4 regions of the Parabacteroides sp. KHUB-02 genome follow, and region 4 is predicted to be linked to each of the others. Evidence: riboswitches for the same ligand, from Rfam matches in the RefSeq annotation. Region 4 holds a riboswitch; each other region holds the start of a gene.
The links. Region 4 has a riboswitch for cobalamin ahead of ACYIA1_RS18165 (TonB-dependent receptor). Riboswitches for the same ligand answer to the same signal wherever they lie in the genome.
Positions count from the first base shown of each region.

Region 1 (4,218 bases), 2.7 Mb from region 4:
CATCTGCCAATTCGGTTTCCCGCTGGCATTCCTCCAAGGCGAACTGCCCTAATAGGAAGAATGCCTCCCGTGGAACCGTACTGATCCAGTTTGGATTTCCCCTTCCTGCGTTCAGCATGATGTGCGTACTTTTACGAGCGCTCTCATCCGCTAACTCTATCAAGATGTTCTTTAGCTCGAAAGGGCTAATCTCCGACATCTTTTTCTCATATTCTCTCGTGATCTGTATTTTCTTCTTTTCCATACATTATATATATTACATGATTAGTACGATAACGACACCCCAGATAATTAATAAAGTATTACCTACCGCATAGGTAACGGTATAGCCCAAGGCTGGAGTCTCACTTCCTACGGCATCTTCCACCGCTCCTAATGCGGCAGTTGTCGTACGTGAACCCGCCGTACAACCTAAAGTAATAGCCGGGTGGAACTTAAAAACGTAACGTCCCATCAGAATACCGATGATAAGCGGGATAGATGTCGCTAAAGCACCGATAATAAATAAACTTATACCGACTTCCTTCAATCCGGTCACGAAACTGGGACCCGCCGTGATACCGACTACGGCGATAAACATATTCAATCCCAAATTATTTAATATCCAGACGGAAGGCTCCGGAATACGCCCGAAGGTCGGATGCTTAGAACGAAGCCATCCAAAGACGAGCCCGGCTATCAAAGCACCTCCACTCGTACTTAGGCTAATCGGGACACCCCCGAAATGAATCGCGAGCGAACCTAAAATTCCCCCTAAGAAAATACCGATACCCACGAAAATCAAATCGGTCTGATTGGTTGGGCGATCGGGATATCCTAAAGCCGTCGCCGCTTTATTTACCTCTGATTTCATGCCTACCAATTCCAGCATATCACCGGAATCTATCACCGTAGCGGCCAAGACCGGGATATTGATACCCGCACGCCTTACGGACTTGATGCTAACACCATGCATGAACGATTGATTGCGTAAATAGCAGATCTTTTTCCCCACGTATTCCTTATGGATCACTAGTACGGGTAACGTCTCTGCCGGAAAATCAAGCAATTCAATGTCATTGACCTCGTCGCCAATCCAGTTCTCCTCTCCGATCACGAATTCCCGGCGACCGCTTAGAACAACCTCATTTCCGGTATGTAAAACCAAATCCGGTTTAACATCGGTTACTACATTATTAATACGGACACGCTCCACGAACAAATGCCGTCCCAATTGGTCTAAATATACCTCCAACTGCTTTACGCTTTTGCCATCCTTGAACCATTCATTACTAATCTTATAGGCCCGGAAAGTTACCGGACGGGCGGCTGGCATAAAGCCCGGTTGCTCGCTCTCGTCGTTATTTCCCATTTTAGCCTCTAGCTCTTTACACGCTTTTTTCACGTAGTCGAGTCCTCCTAAAAGACGTGGCCCGATATCACTCACTAACCATGCGGATCCTGCCGTACCGAAAATATAAGTTACCGCATAGGCCACGGGCATTACATTTACCATAGCGCTTTTATCCGTATCGCTAATATTCATCTGTCCGATCGTATCTTCGGCAACTCCTAATACTGCCGACATCGTCTGGGAGCCCGCCAATAATCCTGCGGCCTCGCCTGCGTTATATCCCATAAGTTTCGCTAACAAAAAAGGAGCGATCAAACAAAATATACACATGACGGCGGCGAAAAGCATTTGAGGAAGACCTTCCTTTTTCAATCCCCGGAAGAACTGTGGCCCAACGCTATATCCTACAGCGAAGAGGAACATCAAGAAAAAGACGGACTTTAACGGTCCGCTTATATCGATTTTTAATTGCCCGATCAATACACCGACCAATAATACGCTGGTAACCGTTCCCAGCGTGAACTTCTTTATCTTAAACTTGCCAATCCAGAAACCGAGAGCTAAGGTTATGAAAATAGCTAGCTCCGGATAATGTTGAAGTAAATTAGTTATCCATTCCATATCTATTTATTTGATGTTAAACAAAAAAGATGCTATTGAAACAGGGATTCTTTGAAAGATGTTGTTACTTTTCGGGATTATTTATATAAATTTGCGACCGCTTAGGTGATAGAGTTTGTCTACCGACAACTCTATAAAAGGGAATCCGGTTAGAATCCGGAACAGTGCCCGCTACTGTGAAGCTCTTGAAAAGGAAAGCGTTCTGCTATGCCACTGTCTTAAGAAAGATGGGAAGGTTGCTTTCCGAGCCAGTCAGGAAACCTGCCAAGCGAAGTAATGATTAATTCCTCCCGGGGTTAGGAGTAATTAAGAGGATAGAAATATCACCTATATCTAAAAGATGTTGGAGACAGAATAATACGTTGTCTCCGTGGGATTGATATGTAATCTAATTATTAATATATTCATATGATGAGGAAACACTTACTATCTTTCTTCCTGCTGGTCATCAGCCTAGTTTGTCGTGCGCACGATGGCGAGAATTTTGTAGCATCCGATTTATTCGCCTCTTTACAACCGGGCGATAAGGCCGCTTTATTGATGGTACATTTTGGAACAACCCATGATGATACCCGTGCCTTGACAATCGACGCGATCAATCAAAAAGCGAAAGAAGCTTTCAAAGATGTTGAGTTGCGTGAGGCATGGACTTCTCGCATTGTAATGCGCCGCTTAAAAGCTCGTGGCGTAGAGAAACTGAACCCGATCGAGGCCTTGGAAAAATTAAAGACTGATGGTTATACACATGTCTTGATCCAATCCACGAATATAATCGAAGGTATCGAGATGGAATCCTTACGTAAGGATGTTGCCACCATGAAATCTTCTTTCAAGGAGATTCGTATCGGTAATCCTTTATTGTATACACCGGAGGATTATGAGGCGGTAATCGTCGCTATCACAAAAAATGGGGCGAAAGAAGGCGCTACTTTATTGGTAGGCCATGGCACTTATACTCCGGCGACGGCTCAATATGCCATGTTGGATTATATGTTGAAGGAGAAGGGATTCAAGGATTATTCCGTAGGAACCATCGAGGGCTATCCTACTTTTGATACGATGGTAGCCCAAGTAAAGGCCAATGGAACGAAGAAAGTCTTGTTGATGCCATTTATGTTTGTCGCCGGAGACCATGCGAAAAACGATATCGCCGGTGATTGGAAAGAGGAACTGGAAAAGAAAGGCTACGAGGTAAGCGTATTTATGGAAGGTCTGGGACAGAATCCGGATATTCAGAAGATCTTCATCGAACATGCCCGTTTCATGGCTAAACATAAGATGATCGATATCGTTGATAAGAAGAAAGCTTATGCGGTAGAGAAGGACTAAAAAAGTTCTCCAAATCTATGTTTTATTCCTTTCGGAAGAAAAAGTAATTCCTTCCGAAAGAAACTAAATTTTCATTCGAAGGAAAATGGAATTTCTTTCGAAAGGGATTTCACATGCATACAATAAACAGTTATAATGCTAAATATATGAAAAGAGTTTTGACAATCTTACCGTTGACAGCCTTATGTATCAGTACGATGCAGGCACAACACAAGAATGAGTACACGAATTTCGCCGATACGACATTCAATATTCAAGAAGTCGTAGCGACCGCCGCACGCAAGCCACGTCCACAAATCACGAAGTTGGACGTACCTATGAAATATCTTCCTATTTCAATTAATAGCATTACGGCGAGTAGTTTGGAGTTGCGAGGTATCCGTAATATCCAAGATGCGGTACGCTTTATGCCGGGCGTACGATTCCAGACATCTTATGGCGCATTTCAACAATTGTCGATCCGTGGTTTCGATCATTCTATCATGATGATAGACGGTATCCGCGATGAACGTTCGGCAATAAACAACTCTTATCCCGTACCCGATCTATCCTGTATCGAGTCTATTGAATTATTAAAGGGACCGGCTTCTGTACTTTACGGACATTCAGCCGTAGGTGGAACCTTGAATATCGTTCGTAAATCCCCGTCAGAGAAACAGAGCGTTAATGCTCGATTGGCCTACGGTAGTTACGAGAATAAAGAGGCGACACTTGGCATGGGCGGTAAATTGGTCGGTCCGGTCAATTATTACGCCAATGTCAACTTTTCCGATCAAGAGGGCTGGCGTGATAATGGCAACCGTCGCTTTTCCGGTTATCTGGCATTGCAAGCTAAAATGACGGAACGTGACATATTAGATGTTCGCGGAGGTTTTAACCGCGACTTCTATGGGACGGAGATCGGTCTTCCCGATTTAATGGCAAATGATGTATAT
Region 1 is NZ_JBWQEV010000001.1:1,545,309-1,549,526, reverse strand. It holds gene ACYIA1_RS06710 (bifunctional aspartate transaminase/aspartate 4-decarboxylase) at 1-244, opposite strand, end outside; gene aspT (aspartate-alanine antiporter) at 257-1,954, opposite strand; cobalamin riboswitch at 2,040-2,237, shown strand; gene ACYIA1_RS06700 (sirohydrochlorin cobaltochelatase) at 2,366-3,283, shown strand; gene ACYIA1_RS06695 (TonB-dependent receptor) at 3,430-4,218, shown strand, end outside.
Region 1: linked by a shared signal. The riboswitch ahead of ACYIA1_RS06700 (sirohydrochlorin cobaltochelatase) and the one ahead of ACYIA1_RS18165 (TonB-dependent receptor) in region 4 are both predicted to bind cobalamin.

Region 2 (4,218 bases), 1.5 Mb from region 4:
TCACGCAACGAGGCACCCACCCGCACCCTCGGCACTCGATCATCGGGGCGAATCCCCGGCGGTTCTGGAATAGGATCGCCTGCTCGCCCCGGGATAGGGCCTCCCGCACCTTCTCCACCAACAGAGGGGAGAAAAGGGTATCTTTCATGATCTTCTTGCGCTTTAGCTCCTTCACGTCCACCGTAATAATCTCCGGCATCAAGCAATCACCGTAGCGGGTAGATAACTCAACCAGACCGTATTTCCCCGCCGTAGCGTTGAAATAAGAATCGATGGAGGGGGTGGCGGAACCCAATAAGGTCTTACCGCCGTGCATACCCGCCAAGACGATGGCAGCGTTACGGGCATGGTAACGGGGTGCCGGGTCCTGCTGCTTATACGTATTCTCATGCTCCTCGTCCACGATAATCAAGCCCAAGTCCTTAAACGGAAGGAAGAGGGACGAACGGACCCCCAATACCAGCATAGGCTCGTCGTTATGCAATAGCTTATTCCAAACTTCCACCCGCTCGTTATCCGAGAACTTAGAGTGGTAGACCAATAGCTTATCCCCGAATAATTTCGCCAGCCGTTCCGTGATCTGGGTCGTGATAGCGATCTCCGGCAACATATATAAAACCTGCCGCCCCAGCCGCAAGACCTCATGGATCAAACGGACGTATATCTCGGTCTTACCACTGGAAGTCACGCCATGAAGCAAGCAGACCTCCTTCGTCTTGAAAGCCTCATGGATCTCTCCATAGGCTTTCTCTTGCGCCGGACTGAGCGGATTCGGCTCTTGCAAGCGGCAGACAGATACTTGCAAACGACCCACCTCTTTCTCGTAACTCTCCAAGATACCCCGTTTCAGCAGCCCCTCCAATACCGCAGAGGTATAACCACTGCGTTCCAATAGCTCTTTCTTGGAAAGCTCCTTCGATAAAGCGGGATTCAAGGTATGGCTTAAATCCAAGAAGCTGACCAGCAGAAGCTCTTGCTTCTTCGCTCGTTTCAAATCCTCGAACACCGCCTGTAATTTCGTCTCATCCCGGTAAGCCTCGGCCAAACGGATAAACGCCTGTGTCTTGGGAACGAATCCTCGCTTTAGCTCCTCGCTCACCTCGACCGCCCCTTTCACCATCAAGGAAGAGACGATCGGGACAACATTTCGAAGACCGGTCTTCTTCTCCAACTCCGAGATCGTCAATTTCAAAACCCCGCTAAAAGCATCCAGTACCGCTTGCTCGTTCGGGCGCAAGGGGGCGGTGGCCTCGAAATCCTCATTATAAGTAACCGTCGTCTCGCTTTCCAACTTTAAGCCGGAAGGCAAGGCCGCCTTATACACGTCGCCCAGCTTACATATATAATAAGAAGATATCCATTTCCAGAAACGGAGTTGCGGACGGCGGAGCACCGGCGTGGCATCCAGCAAAGCGTAGATCTCCTTCGTCTCAAAATCGGATACCGGTTCCCGGTCGTGTACCTCCATGACGATAGCCGTATAATATCGTTTCTTCCCGAAATGCACGATCACCCGGCAACCGGGAGTCACGGCTCTCTCCAGATCTTCGGGTATCCGATAGGTATAGCTATTCTCCAAAGGAAGGGGAAGTATGACGTCCGCGTATTTCATTCAAACAGGTGTTTCATTACGAGCCCAAAAATAACAAAAAAGGCCGGACTTCTAAAGCCCAGCCTCTCTCATTTTATTTTCACCTATTTAGAACAAGATCGCTGCCGTGATAGACCATCCACGGTTCTTTCCGGCACCGTCGGAGAGGTTCACCTTCTCAATACTATAGTTATCAGTCAGTCCCAGACCATAATTGAAACCCACCTGCAAGTGACTGATCAGCTCCACGCCGGCACCGAAGTTAAGACCTGCGCTGAAATTCTTCGCCTTCACCTGATCCGCTACGGAACCCGGGATATCCCAAAACTTATCACCGCCTACACGGAAACCGATATACGGACCGGCTGCCAGATACGCCTTGACGATCGGTAAGCCGAATTTCCATTTCAAGTTGACCGGAACATCGATATAATCCGTCTTCATCGAAGTCTTCACCCCGCCAGCCGAGGTCGTTTCCAAACCTTTTTGCGAATACAACACTGCCGCATCGATCCCGACACCGACCAACGGTAAGGTCGTCTCGATCATCGGACCCACTTGGAAGCCGGTTACGTTATCCGCTTTCAACACGTCCGAGTTGAAATGAACAGACGATATATTCACACCTCCCTTGATACCGAATTTAAGCTGAGCGTTCGCCGGAAGCGCCATCAACGCTAGCAAGGCAACCATAACAAGTCCCACAATTTTCTTCATATTCATACTTCTTTTGTTAATTACTCGTTGCAAATAAACGCACTTTTCTAATAATAAACAAATATTCTCTATAGAGTGTTCACGGAATACCCCAGTCCTTTAAACGCAAAGAAAGCATGCATCTTACACACGGAGCTCATCCCGTCGGTCAGATTCATGCTTCTTTCCCTAATTATTATGGCAAAATAATTATCCGAAACCATGAGACGACTTGATAAGAAAACCTTGGATAAAGAATAGTAAAAACCGGATACGGTTCTTGCGTTCTCTTCCGGCCTTTCCTCGAAGCCGTCGAAAATATACACGCCTTGCAGGTCTTCTGACTTACTTCCGGTCTTAAGCGCCTTCCCATTCACTTGAATGAACAGTGGCAACAGTATTGCTCAACCCGTTTATGAAGCTTACAGCAGCGGGACTGTCCGGGATTCTCACCCGATTCCCTTTTAATCCCTATCCGGCGATTGCCGAAAGGGAACAAAGCATGTAGCAAAGATACATAAAGTTTTGATGTAGCCTAACACTTTCCACAAAAAATATCCTTATATTCCCGGTTCCTGATATAGCATAAAGCCGCCCCGATAGCCGTGCGATATTCGGCATACTCCGGTATCTTGAAATGGACATCGCACATCTCCTCCAGACGGGGGAAAATATCCGGGCATTGTGGCAAGCGAGTCAGGTTACCGATCAATACGATATTCTTGATATCGCCATTTAACGAGGCGAAAACAGCTCCTTGTCCGATGGTCTGCAAGACCATATGAACGATACCGAGAGCGATATCCTCAACCTTAGCGTTCGCGTCCGCTTTTCCGAAAATAGAGGCTGTCACGTCCAGCGGCAGGCCGGGTAGCGGATGCGGCGTAATATCCCGGATATGCAAGTCGATATCATTCAAGGAACCGTGCTCGGCCAAAGACGCTATTTGGTGAAAGTCATGCGTTTTCAATAATAGCTTAGACAAGCCGAGGATTGTTCCGCCACCGATACCCAATCCCCCGATATGCTCGATCGTGGAGCCTTGTACCTTGACAAAGGAGGTACCCGTTCCCATGCTGACCACCAATAGACTGTCCAGTCCCGTATTATATTGCGCCCCTAGCCCATTCGCAAGGAACTCATCCGTCTTCGCAGTTGGTAAGCCATATAAAGGTTGATCGATATAGGCGCTACCTACACCCGTCAAGATCACTTTCTCTATATTCGAGAGCGAGATGTTATTATCATAAATATACTTACCGAAGGCTCCGAATAAAGAGGTTACCGGATCGGTAGCTTTCACGAACATCGGGTTCTTGATCTTCTTATCCTCCACGCCGACGATCTTGGTCGTGCTACCTCCCACATCTATACCTATAACGATTCCCATGATTCTTTCCCTTTTTAATTGAATAATCGCTACAAAAGTACATAAACCCGCATACAATACTAAAAAAGGCCGGACAAAATCAATTGTCCAGCCTCTCTTTATTTAAAAACCGTAAGGTCTAAACTCTATTTATTCGCCTAACAAGATCTCAAGGATCTGGCAAGCTGCCTTCGATACGGAAGTACCCGGGCCAAAGATAGCGGCAACGCCAGCCTTATACAAGAAGTCATAGTCTTGAGCCGGGATTACACCTCCAGCAATAACGATGATGTCCTCACGACCTAGTTTCTTCAACTCCTCGATAACCTGCGGAACCAACGTCTTATGACCAGCGGCCAAAGAAGAAACGCCCATTACGTGAACGTCGTTCTCCACAGCTTGACGGGCAGCCTCGGCCGGAGTCTGGAACAACGGTCCCATATCTACGTCGAAACCACAGTCCGCATAACCAGTAGCGACAACCTTAGCGCCACGGTCGTGTCCGTCCTGACCCATCTTAGCGATCATGATACGAGGCTGACGGCCTTCTTTCTTAGCGAAT
Region 2 is NZ_JBWQEV010000001.1:2,736,704-2,740,921, forward strand. It holds gene priA (replication restart helicase PriA) at 1-1,612, opposite strand, end outside; gene ACYIA1_RS12160 (porin family protein) at 1,700-2,308, opposite strand; cobalamin riboswitch at 2,601-2,803, opposite strand; gene coaW (type II pantothenate kinase) at 2,823-3,677, opposite strand; gene scpA (methylmalonyl-CoA mutase) at 3,807-4,218, opposite strand, start outside.
Region 2: linked by a shared signal. The riboswitch ahead of ACYIA1_RS12160 (porin family protein) and the one ahead of ACYIA1_RS18165 (TonB-dependent receptor) in region 4 are both predicted to bind cobalamin.

Region 3 (4,218 bases), 2.9 Mb from region 4:
GTGATAACCAACAAACGGGCCCGCTTGATATTAAGTCCCAAATTGCGTGCGTAGCTATCCCCAAGAAGCATCAAGTTCATGGTCTTGATAAGCAGGAACGAGAGAGGGATCAAGATTGTCATAAGAATCACGAACAACGTCATCTGATTACCGGAAACACGGGCGAAACTACCCAATCCCCAAATCACGTATGCACGGATATCCTCCTCGACGCTAAAGAATTTAAGTACACCGATCACGGCGTTTGCCACGTAACCGATCATCACACCGATAATCAACAACGTGACATTTCCTTTTACCTTTTGGGAAACATACACGATCAGCGCCATCACGGATAAGGAACCGATCACGGCCGCTATCGATAAGGCGATCTCCCCCATAAAACCAAGTTTACTCAAGGCAACGCCCCCTAAACTACCGCTTAACAACACCACAAAAGCGACACCCATGCTCGCTCCCGAACTGATACCTAAGACCGAAGGTCCGGCCAATGGATTACGGAAAACGGTTTGCATCTGTAAGCCGCTGATGGATAAGCCTGCTCCCGCTACCAACGCTGTCAATGCCTGTGGTAGTCGGGATTTCCAGATAATATTCTGCCATGTAATAGGCTCATTTCCTGAATTCCAGATAATATGCCAAACCGATTGAAGAGGAATAGAGACTGACCCCAACACCAAATTCAAAAAGATTAGAACAAAAATAGCCGTGACAATCGCCAGCATCCATAGGGTATTTGAATGTCTCATCAGTGTTCCTTATTTAAGTCGAGAATAATAGACCGGCTCATGATCCGGTAATAAATCCGGATGAAAGATATGAAGCAAATCCGCTAGGACGATCTCCGGTTCTGTCGGCATACTCTCATAAAACGGCGTGTTCTTCATATTACAATAGATAATCCCTTTCTCCCGGAACGCACGGAAATCCGCATAACGAGGATCTTGCTCTTTCAATGCCTCATAGCTAAACGTTCCCGGGAAACTATTCACGATACGCCAGTAATCAGCATCGTCCGCTTGGTTATAGACCGTCTCGAAGTCTAATGTAACACCACCGGATCGCTCATCGTCTTTCAAGAAATAATCAGCGCCGGCATCCTTGAAAAGCTGTGCCAAGAAACTCTTTCCTCCTACGGCATACCAGTTTCCACCCCGTAACTCGCCACTAAAAACGATCGGACGTTTTTTAACCTTGCCATCCGCCGTAAGTTCCTTTAATTCATTATACCTCTTCTCAATGGCGGCAAAACGCTCATTGCCCTCTTTCTCTACCCCTAACAACAAGCCTATGAACTTGATCCATTCAGCTTGTCCCAATGGCGTAGTCTCCTTATAACCCAAATGGGGAATCAAGGGGATACCCACGTCTTTCAGCGTCTCATAGCCTCCCCGCTTGAATGGCGATACAAGGATCAAATCAGGATTCATACTCATGATAACCTCGTTATCGAAATTTCCCTCTATACCGATCTTTGCGGTTTTACCTTCTTTCAGGCGTTCGTTCATCTCTTTATTGAACAAATGCCGTGTACTGGTAATCCCAACGACCTTATCCAAAGCACCCAATTTAATAAAATTCGATAATTGCAGGGAAGTCATACAGATAACGCTTCGGATGGGAAGCTCTATCATCGTATAATCAACGGGAATCCCCGTGGGTTTCGAACCTCTTTTTACGAACGCATAATGAAACGTGGTGCTTTCCTCGTTTTGAGGATCTTGAATATCAGCCAAGACATATTGATCCGCATAGGTAAGCTTGAATCCTTGGGCGTATAAAGGCTTAACCTGCTCTTGCGAGAATGCGGATTGCTCTACGGAAGCCGTCTTCCCTATTTCTCCTTTTTCACGGATACCTGAAGTACATGATAAAGTCAATACCGATAAAAGCAAGCATCCACCCGCTATAAACTTATTCATAATCCTTGTTTAATTGACAGTTGATCATTGACAGTTACTCTCGTCCTGCTCCACGGGACAGCAACATTTATTTATGAACCGGCAGGTCTTCTGACTTACTTCCATTCTGGACGCCTTCCCGATTACGAAACCAGTGGCCAAGGTATTGTCCGAATGTTTAGAAGTTCACAGCAGCGTGGTCTGTCCGGGATTCTCACCCGGTTCCCTTTTAATCCGCCTCCCGGAAAAAGAGATAAGCGGAGCCTGTTACAGCGACAAAAGTAGTAAGAATATTTGTATACATCCGCAATTTTAAGGACTTTTGCGTTTCAAATAAAAACAGATACACATGAATCATCCTATTCACTTAGTCTCATTAGGTCCCGGTGATCCGGAATTAATTACGCTGAAAGGGCTTAAAACATTACAAAAGGCTGATATTATCTATTGTCCTGCTACACAAGGCAAGCATGGAATCATATCTCGGGCGACGGATATATTGAAAGCTATTGAGGTAGACGAATCCTTGATCCATCCGTTTATTTTGCCAATGAGTAAGGAACGGACAGATGCGTTAAACGCTTATAACGAATTGTTTCTGGATGCCCAAGCTGAATATTTGAAAGGAAAACAAATCGTGATCGTCGCCGAGGGAGACGCTGGTTTTTATTCATCTATACAATATGTATACGATAAATTCGAGGAAGCAGGAATCCCGGTAGATCGAATCGCAGGAATTCCGGCATTTATAGCGGCAGGTGCCTTGGCCGGGATACATATCGTAAAACAAGAGGAGCAAATTAATGTAATCCCCGGGACTGCGTCATTCGATGAACTTTCGGCAAAAATAGAAAATGGAATGATCATCGTCATCATGAAATTACCGGGTTGCCAAGAGGCTATTCATACTTGTATCCGGCAGTATGCGGATAAGGCGGTTTTTCATTATTTCGAGAATGTAGGAACAGGAAAAGAATATTATACTACTGATATCGCCACTATACATTCCAAGGATTTCCCCTATTTCTCCCTACTGATTATCCAACCTCGCTAAAAGAAGAAGGCTGCCCGGAGAGTAACCAAACCCGGACAGCCCATCTTATTACGCTACATGCAATATATGCTTAAGCTGATCGATATGGAAACGAAGTGTATCCATATAAGGTTTCACTGAATTATGGTACATGATCGCTTTTGCGTGCATATCTTCCAACTCGCTTACTTTACGGTTCGCCTCACGCATTTTACAAGCGTTGTAGCGAATACCCGATACATGCCCTTTGATATCCTCGATCGCTTGGTTTCCCCGGTTGAAGATAGACTCTGCTTCTTCCGGAGCGTATACCGTATAGGCTTGGGCAACGTCATCCAGTAATGCCTGTTGATAAGAGCCGGCTATCGGGAGCAATTGATGGATCGCATGATGACATAAAGAATGAACCTCGTTTTGAAGCTTCTTCAATTCTACTTCCCACTTTGATTCACATACTTCATCCAATTGTTTGACTTCCGCTACGACACGGCCGCTAAACAATTCCACTACCATCTTTTCCCATGCTTCTGCTACCCACGATTTAGTAGCAAATGTAACCTGACTAAATCTTACTGTTGACATAACCTTAAATTTACATATTATATTGCTAATGTTATTAATCTCTTATCTATTTCAATTTATCACACTCAAACCATTTTAGCTTTCTTTTTATCGCTGTGACACCACAAAATTAATCAAATTATCATAGATGGATAATTTTAAAGACTATTTTATAATTCTTTAAGAGTGCGACAAGCAAAACGTATGATTTTTGCAAAGTTCACTTTACAAAAAGTTTAATTTCAAGCCTAACAGCTATCACAAAAAGCAAGATCATCGCCATCTTCGCACAAAAATATCAAAATAACACAATCTTATTATTCCATAAAGGGGGAAAACCTTGTTCCGTATCATTTTGTTATTATAATAAATTAGATTTACTTTGTTCAAACTATATAAACTTACATAAAGCACATGAAATCGGACATTGAGATAGCAAGAGAAACAGACTTGCGTAAAATTAAGGAAGTTGCGACAACGTTAGGTATCCCTCGTGAGGAAGTACAAAATTATGGCAGGTATATTGCCAAGGTTCCTATCCATTTGATCGATAAAAAGCAAATGGACCAGCATAATTTAATTTTAGTGACCGCTATCACTCCCACTAAAGCGGGAATCGGAAAGACTACGGTTTCGATCGGTCTGGCTTTAGGGCTGAATAAAATAGGGAAGAAAGCGGTGGTCGCTTTACGTGAGCCGTCTCTTGGCCCGTGTTTCGGCATG
Region 3 is NZ_JBWQEV010000001.1:1,432,033-1,436,250, reverse strand. It holds gene ACYIA1_RS06235 (iron ABC transporter permease) at 1-749, opposite strand, end outside; gene ACYIA1_RS06230 (ABC transporter substrate-binding protein) at 759-1,922, opposite strand; cobalamin riboswitch at 1,986-2,184, opposite strand; gene ACYIA1_RS06225 (precorrin-2 C(20)-methyltransferase) at 2,251-2,955, shown strand; gene ACYIA1_RS06220 (hypothetical protein) at 3,004-3,516, opposite strand; gene ACYIA1_RS06215 (formate--tetrahydrofolate ligase) at 3,910-4,218, shown strand, end outside.
Region 3: linked by a shared signal. The riboswitch ahead of ACYIA1_RS06230 (ABC transporter substrate-binding protein) and the one ahead of ACYIA1_RS18165 (TonB-dependent receptor) in region 4 are both predicted to bind cobalamin.

Region 4 (4,218 bases):
TTCGGGGTGGAGTTCTCGTAGCCACAATCCAGACAACGGTTACGATTATGGTTTACGGAACCGTATCCGATATTGTATTTATCCATCATATCCACGACACGCATGATCGCTTCGGGGTTATGGGTAGCGTCGCCATCCATCTCTACGTAGAAGATATGGCCACCACGAGTCAAATCATGATAAGGAGCTTCCACTTCGGCTTTATGACGGGCACTGCACTTATAATATACCGGGACGTGATTAGAGTTCGTATAATAATCCCGATCCGTGATACCCGGAAGCGATCCGAACTTCTTACGATCTTTTCCCGTGAACTTGCCGGACAAGCCTTCAGCCGGAGTTGCCAGTACGCTATAATTGTGTTGGTATTGCTCAGAGAATTGGTTGGCGCGATCCCGGATATACGTAACGATCCTTATGCCTAAGGCCTGCGAATCCTCATCTTCGCCATGATGCTTCCCGGTAAGGGCTACCAAGCATTCGGCCAGTCCGATAAAGCCGATGCCCAAGGTGCCTTGGTTGATAACGGAGGCTATCGAATCGTTAGGCTTCAATTTTTCCGAGCCTAACCACAAGGAAGACATCAACAACGGGAATTGCTTCGCGTAAGCGGTTTTCTGGAACTCCATACGCTCATGCAACTGACGAGCCGTAAGTTCCAGCATATGATCCAGTTTAGCGAAAAACAGGGCGATACGTTCCTCCTTGTTCTCCACCTGCATGCACTCGATAGCCAATCGCACGATATTGATCGTCGAGAAAGAGAGATTACCCCGTCCGATAGAAGTCTTCGGTCCGAAACGATTCTCGAATACACGGGTACGGCACCCCATGGTCGCTACCTCGTGGATATAGCGCTGAGGATCGTCCGCTTTCCAATCCTCGCTTTGGTTGAAGGTCGCGTCGAGATTCAAGAAGTTCGGGAAGAAACGACGGGCGGTGACCTTGCAGGCCAATTGGTAAAGATCGTAGTTACGGTCTTCCGGCAGATAGCTTACGCCTCGTTTCTTTTTCCATATCTGGATCGGGAAGATAGCGGTCTCGCCGTTACCTACGCCTCTGTAAGTGCTTTTTAATAACTCCCGGATGATGCAACGACCTTCCGCCGAGGTGTCGGTCCCATAATTGATGGAGCTGAATACCACTTGGTTGCCTCCACGGGAATGGATCGTGTTCATATTATGGATAAAAGCCTCCATCGATTGGTGTACACGGCTTACCGTGCGGTTGATGGCATGTTGTATAATGCGTCTATCACCGCTTAATCCATCCAAGGTCTGTGTCTGGTAATCGTCGATAGGCTTATTATATAAGTGGGAGAAATCCTGTCCGTATAAATCCTCTAAGGTCTTTACTTCCTCGATAAAGCTATTACGTACGTAAGGTGCTAGGTAGAAATCGAACGCCGGTATCGCCTGTCCGCCATGCATCTCGTTTTGGGCGGTCTCTAGAGAGATACAGCCAAGGATGCTTGCGGTTTCGATTCGTTTAGCCGGACGTGATTCGCCATGACCGGCGGAGAACCCGTATTTCAGGATGCGATCCAACGGGTGTTGTACGCAGGTCAAGCTTTTAGTCGGATAATAATCTTTATCATGAATATGGAGGTAGTTGTTAGATACGGCTTCCTTGACCTCTTCGCTCAATAAATAGTCATCGACAAACGGCTTGGTGGTCTCGCTGGAGAATTTCATCATCATGCCGGCGGGTGTATCGGCGTTCATATTCGCGTTCTCACGGGTGATGTCGTTGGATTTGATATTGATAATCTCCAAGAACATATCCCGTGTTTTCGCCTTGCGGGCTACGCTTCGCTGATTTCGGTAAGCGATATATTTCTGCGCTACGTCCTTCCGGCTACTGGCCATCAATTCCAGTTCCACGGCATCTTGAATCGCCTCTACGGTCATTTGAGGTTCTCCCTTGAATGAGATATGATCTGTGATCTGGCGAATCAGTTGCATATCTTCTCCCTTGTCTGTATGCAACATGGCTTTACGGATAGCGGTTACTATCTTCTCCTCGTTGAAGCCAACGATACGCCCGTCCCGTTTAACAACTGTCTGTATCATGATGTCGATTAATTTGTGATTGATTATGCGTGCAAAGGTATCTTATTACTCCATATGATTTTCTTTTTGGAAAACTTTTTGCTGATTAAATTATGTTAAGGTGTTAATTTGTAGTGCGTTGTAAAAAGTTTTGGAAAACTTTGTGTCTTGTATGATTGCTTTTATTTTCCTTTTTGGCGATGTGGTGTGTTATAAGCTTCTCTTTGTAAAGCTTTTAAAGAACATAAGCCGGGATATATTTTTGTTTATATAAAATAATTCATACTTTTGCCCCCGTTTTGGTGATGACGTAAAAACCATCCGGTTTCGTCATAAAGAGGGAATCCGGTGTGAATCCGGAGCAGTGCCCGCTACTGTAAGCTTTTGTAAAGTAGAAAACATTTCTCATACCACTGTCTGTAAAAGACGGGAAGGTCGTTTTCTACGAGGTAAGTCAGGAAACCTGCCAAGCGTTTTTATTGCTGTTTTTCTCGGGGTCAGGAAAGCGGAAATATACATAATAACAAATCGTTTATGAAAAGAAAGTGTTTGTGCGCGGCTTTAGCTGTAAGTTGTGCGATAAACGTATCATTTGCGCAGGTACGTTTACAGGGTAAGGTCGTGGATGAAAGTAATGAACCAATTCCGGGCGCGAATATCCGCGTGTCGGAATCCTTGAATGGTACAACCACGGATGCCAGCGGAAAATTTGAGCTGAACCTTCCCGATGGTAGACATCGTATTCGTGTGACTTACCTTGGCTATGAGCAAGGCGTGTATCAAACGGATCACTCGGAAAAAGATGTCGTTATTAAGCTGAAAGAAAAGTATGTGAATATCGATCAAGTGGTGGTAACCGGTACCGGTTCGCATCGCCGCATGAGTAATTCCCCTATTCCCGTGAAAGTGCTTACGGGAAAAGACTTGAAAGAGGCGAGCGTAACCAATTTCCAAGATGCGATGACCAAGCTGAATCCGAGTATCGTATTTATGGAAAACGGACAGGGGGCTACGATGAATATGAACGGATTGACAGAGAAATACGTGGTTATCTTGGAAAACGGTAAGCGTTTGGCCGGCGATGATACCTATTCCCGTATCGATATGTCTAACGTAAAACGGGTAGAGATCTTGAACGGGGCCGCTTCCGCTTTGTATGGTAGCGACGCGATCGCCGGCGTTATCAATATCATCACGGATGATTCCCGCAATAAGGTGAACGTGACGAGCAATAGCCGTTATGGTAGCAAGAACCAATTCTTGCAGTCGGTCAACGCGGACGTGAATGTAGGGAAGTTCGGTTCATATACTTCTTATCAATATCAACGGGCCGATGGTTGGCAATTAAATCCCTATACGGAGAGTAAAGGCGAGTTGGTTCCTACCAATAAGCAAGCTTCCGAGGGATTTCACCGGAACGTGATCAACCAACGTTTCACGTACGACGCTACGGATCGTTTGTCTTTTTATGTGCGTGGTACTTTCTTCGGACGTTCCAGCGATCGTCCGATGCCAATGGATAAAGTGAATACGACCAACTATGATATGAGAAAAGAGACGTTCACTTATGGGGCGGGCGCTCAATACATGATTAATAAGAACTCTTATTTGAACGCTGATTATCTGTCGGACAATCATAGTACGTATAAGGATTTCTTTGATGGAAAGAAAAGCGGAGAGAGTGATATGACGAAACGGATTCATTACCATAACTTGAATGTCAAGGGAATCTTTCGTTTGGGCAAATATAATAAGCTTTCGGCTGGTACGGAGTTCATTAAAGAGTTACTGAGTAGCGAGACGGATAACATAGCGGGTAAAAGTATGTACACGACCGCGCTTTATGCTCAAGACGAGATCAATATCAATGAGCATTTCCAAGCGTACGCAGGTTTGCGCTATATTTACCATGAGAATTTTAAGAGTTATGCGACTCCTAACGTGGCTTTGCTGTATAAGGTAGGCGGTTTTAATTTCCGCGGATCGTATGCGGCTGGTTTCCGGACGCCTGAATTGAAGGAGTTGTATACGGAATCGGAGAAGAAAGCGTCCGGAGCGACTCGCCTTACGATCGGTAATCCGGATTTGGACCCGGAGAAGAGCGACAATTTTACGTTGAGCGCTGAATATACGATGCGGTATTTCTCTTTGTCCGTGTCCGCTTTTA
Region 4 is NZ_JBWQEV010000001.1:4,284,390-4,288,607, forward strand. It holds gene ACYIA1_RS18160 (anaerobic ribonucleoside triphosphate reductase) at 1-2,072, opposite strand, end outside; cobalamin riboswitch at 2,334-2,536, shown strand; gene ACYIA1_RS18165 (TonB-dependent receptor) at 2,586-4,218, shown strand, end outside.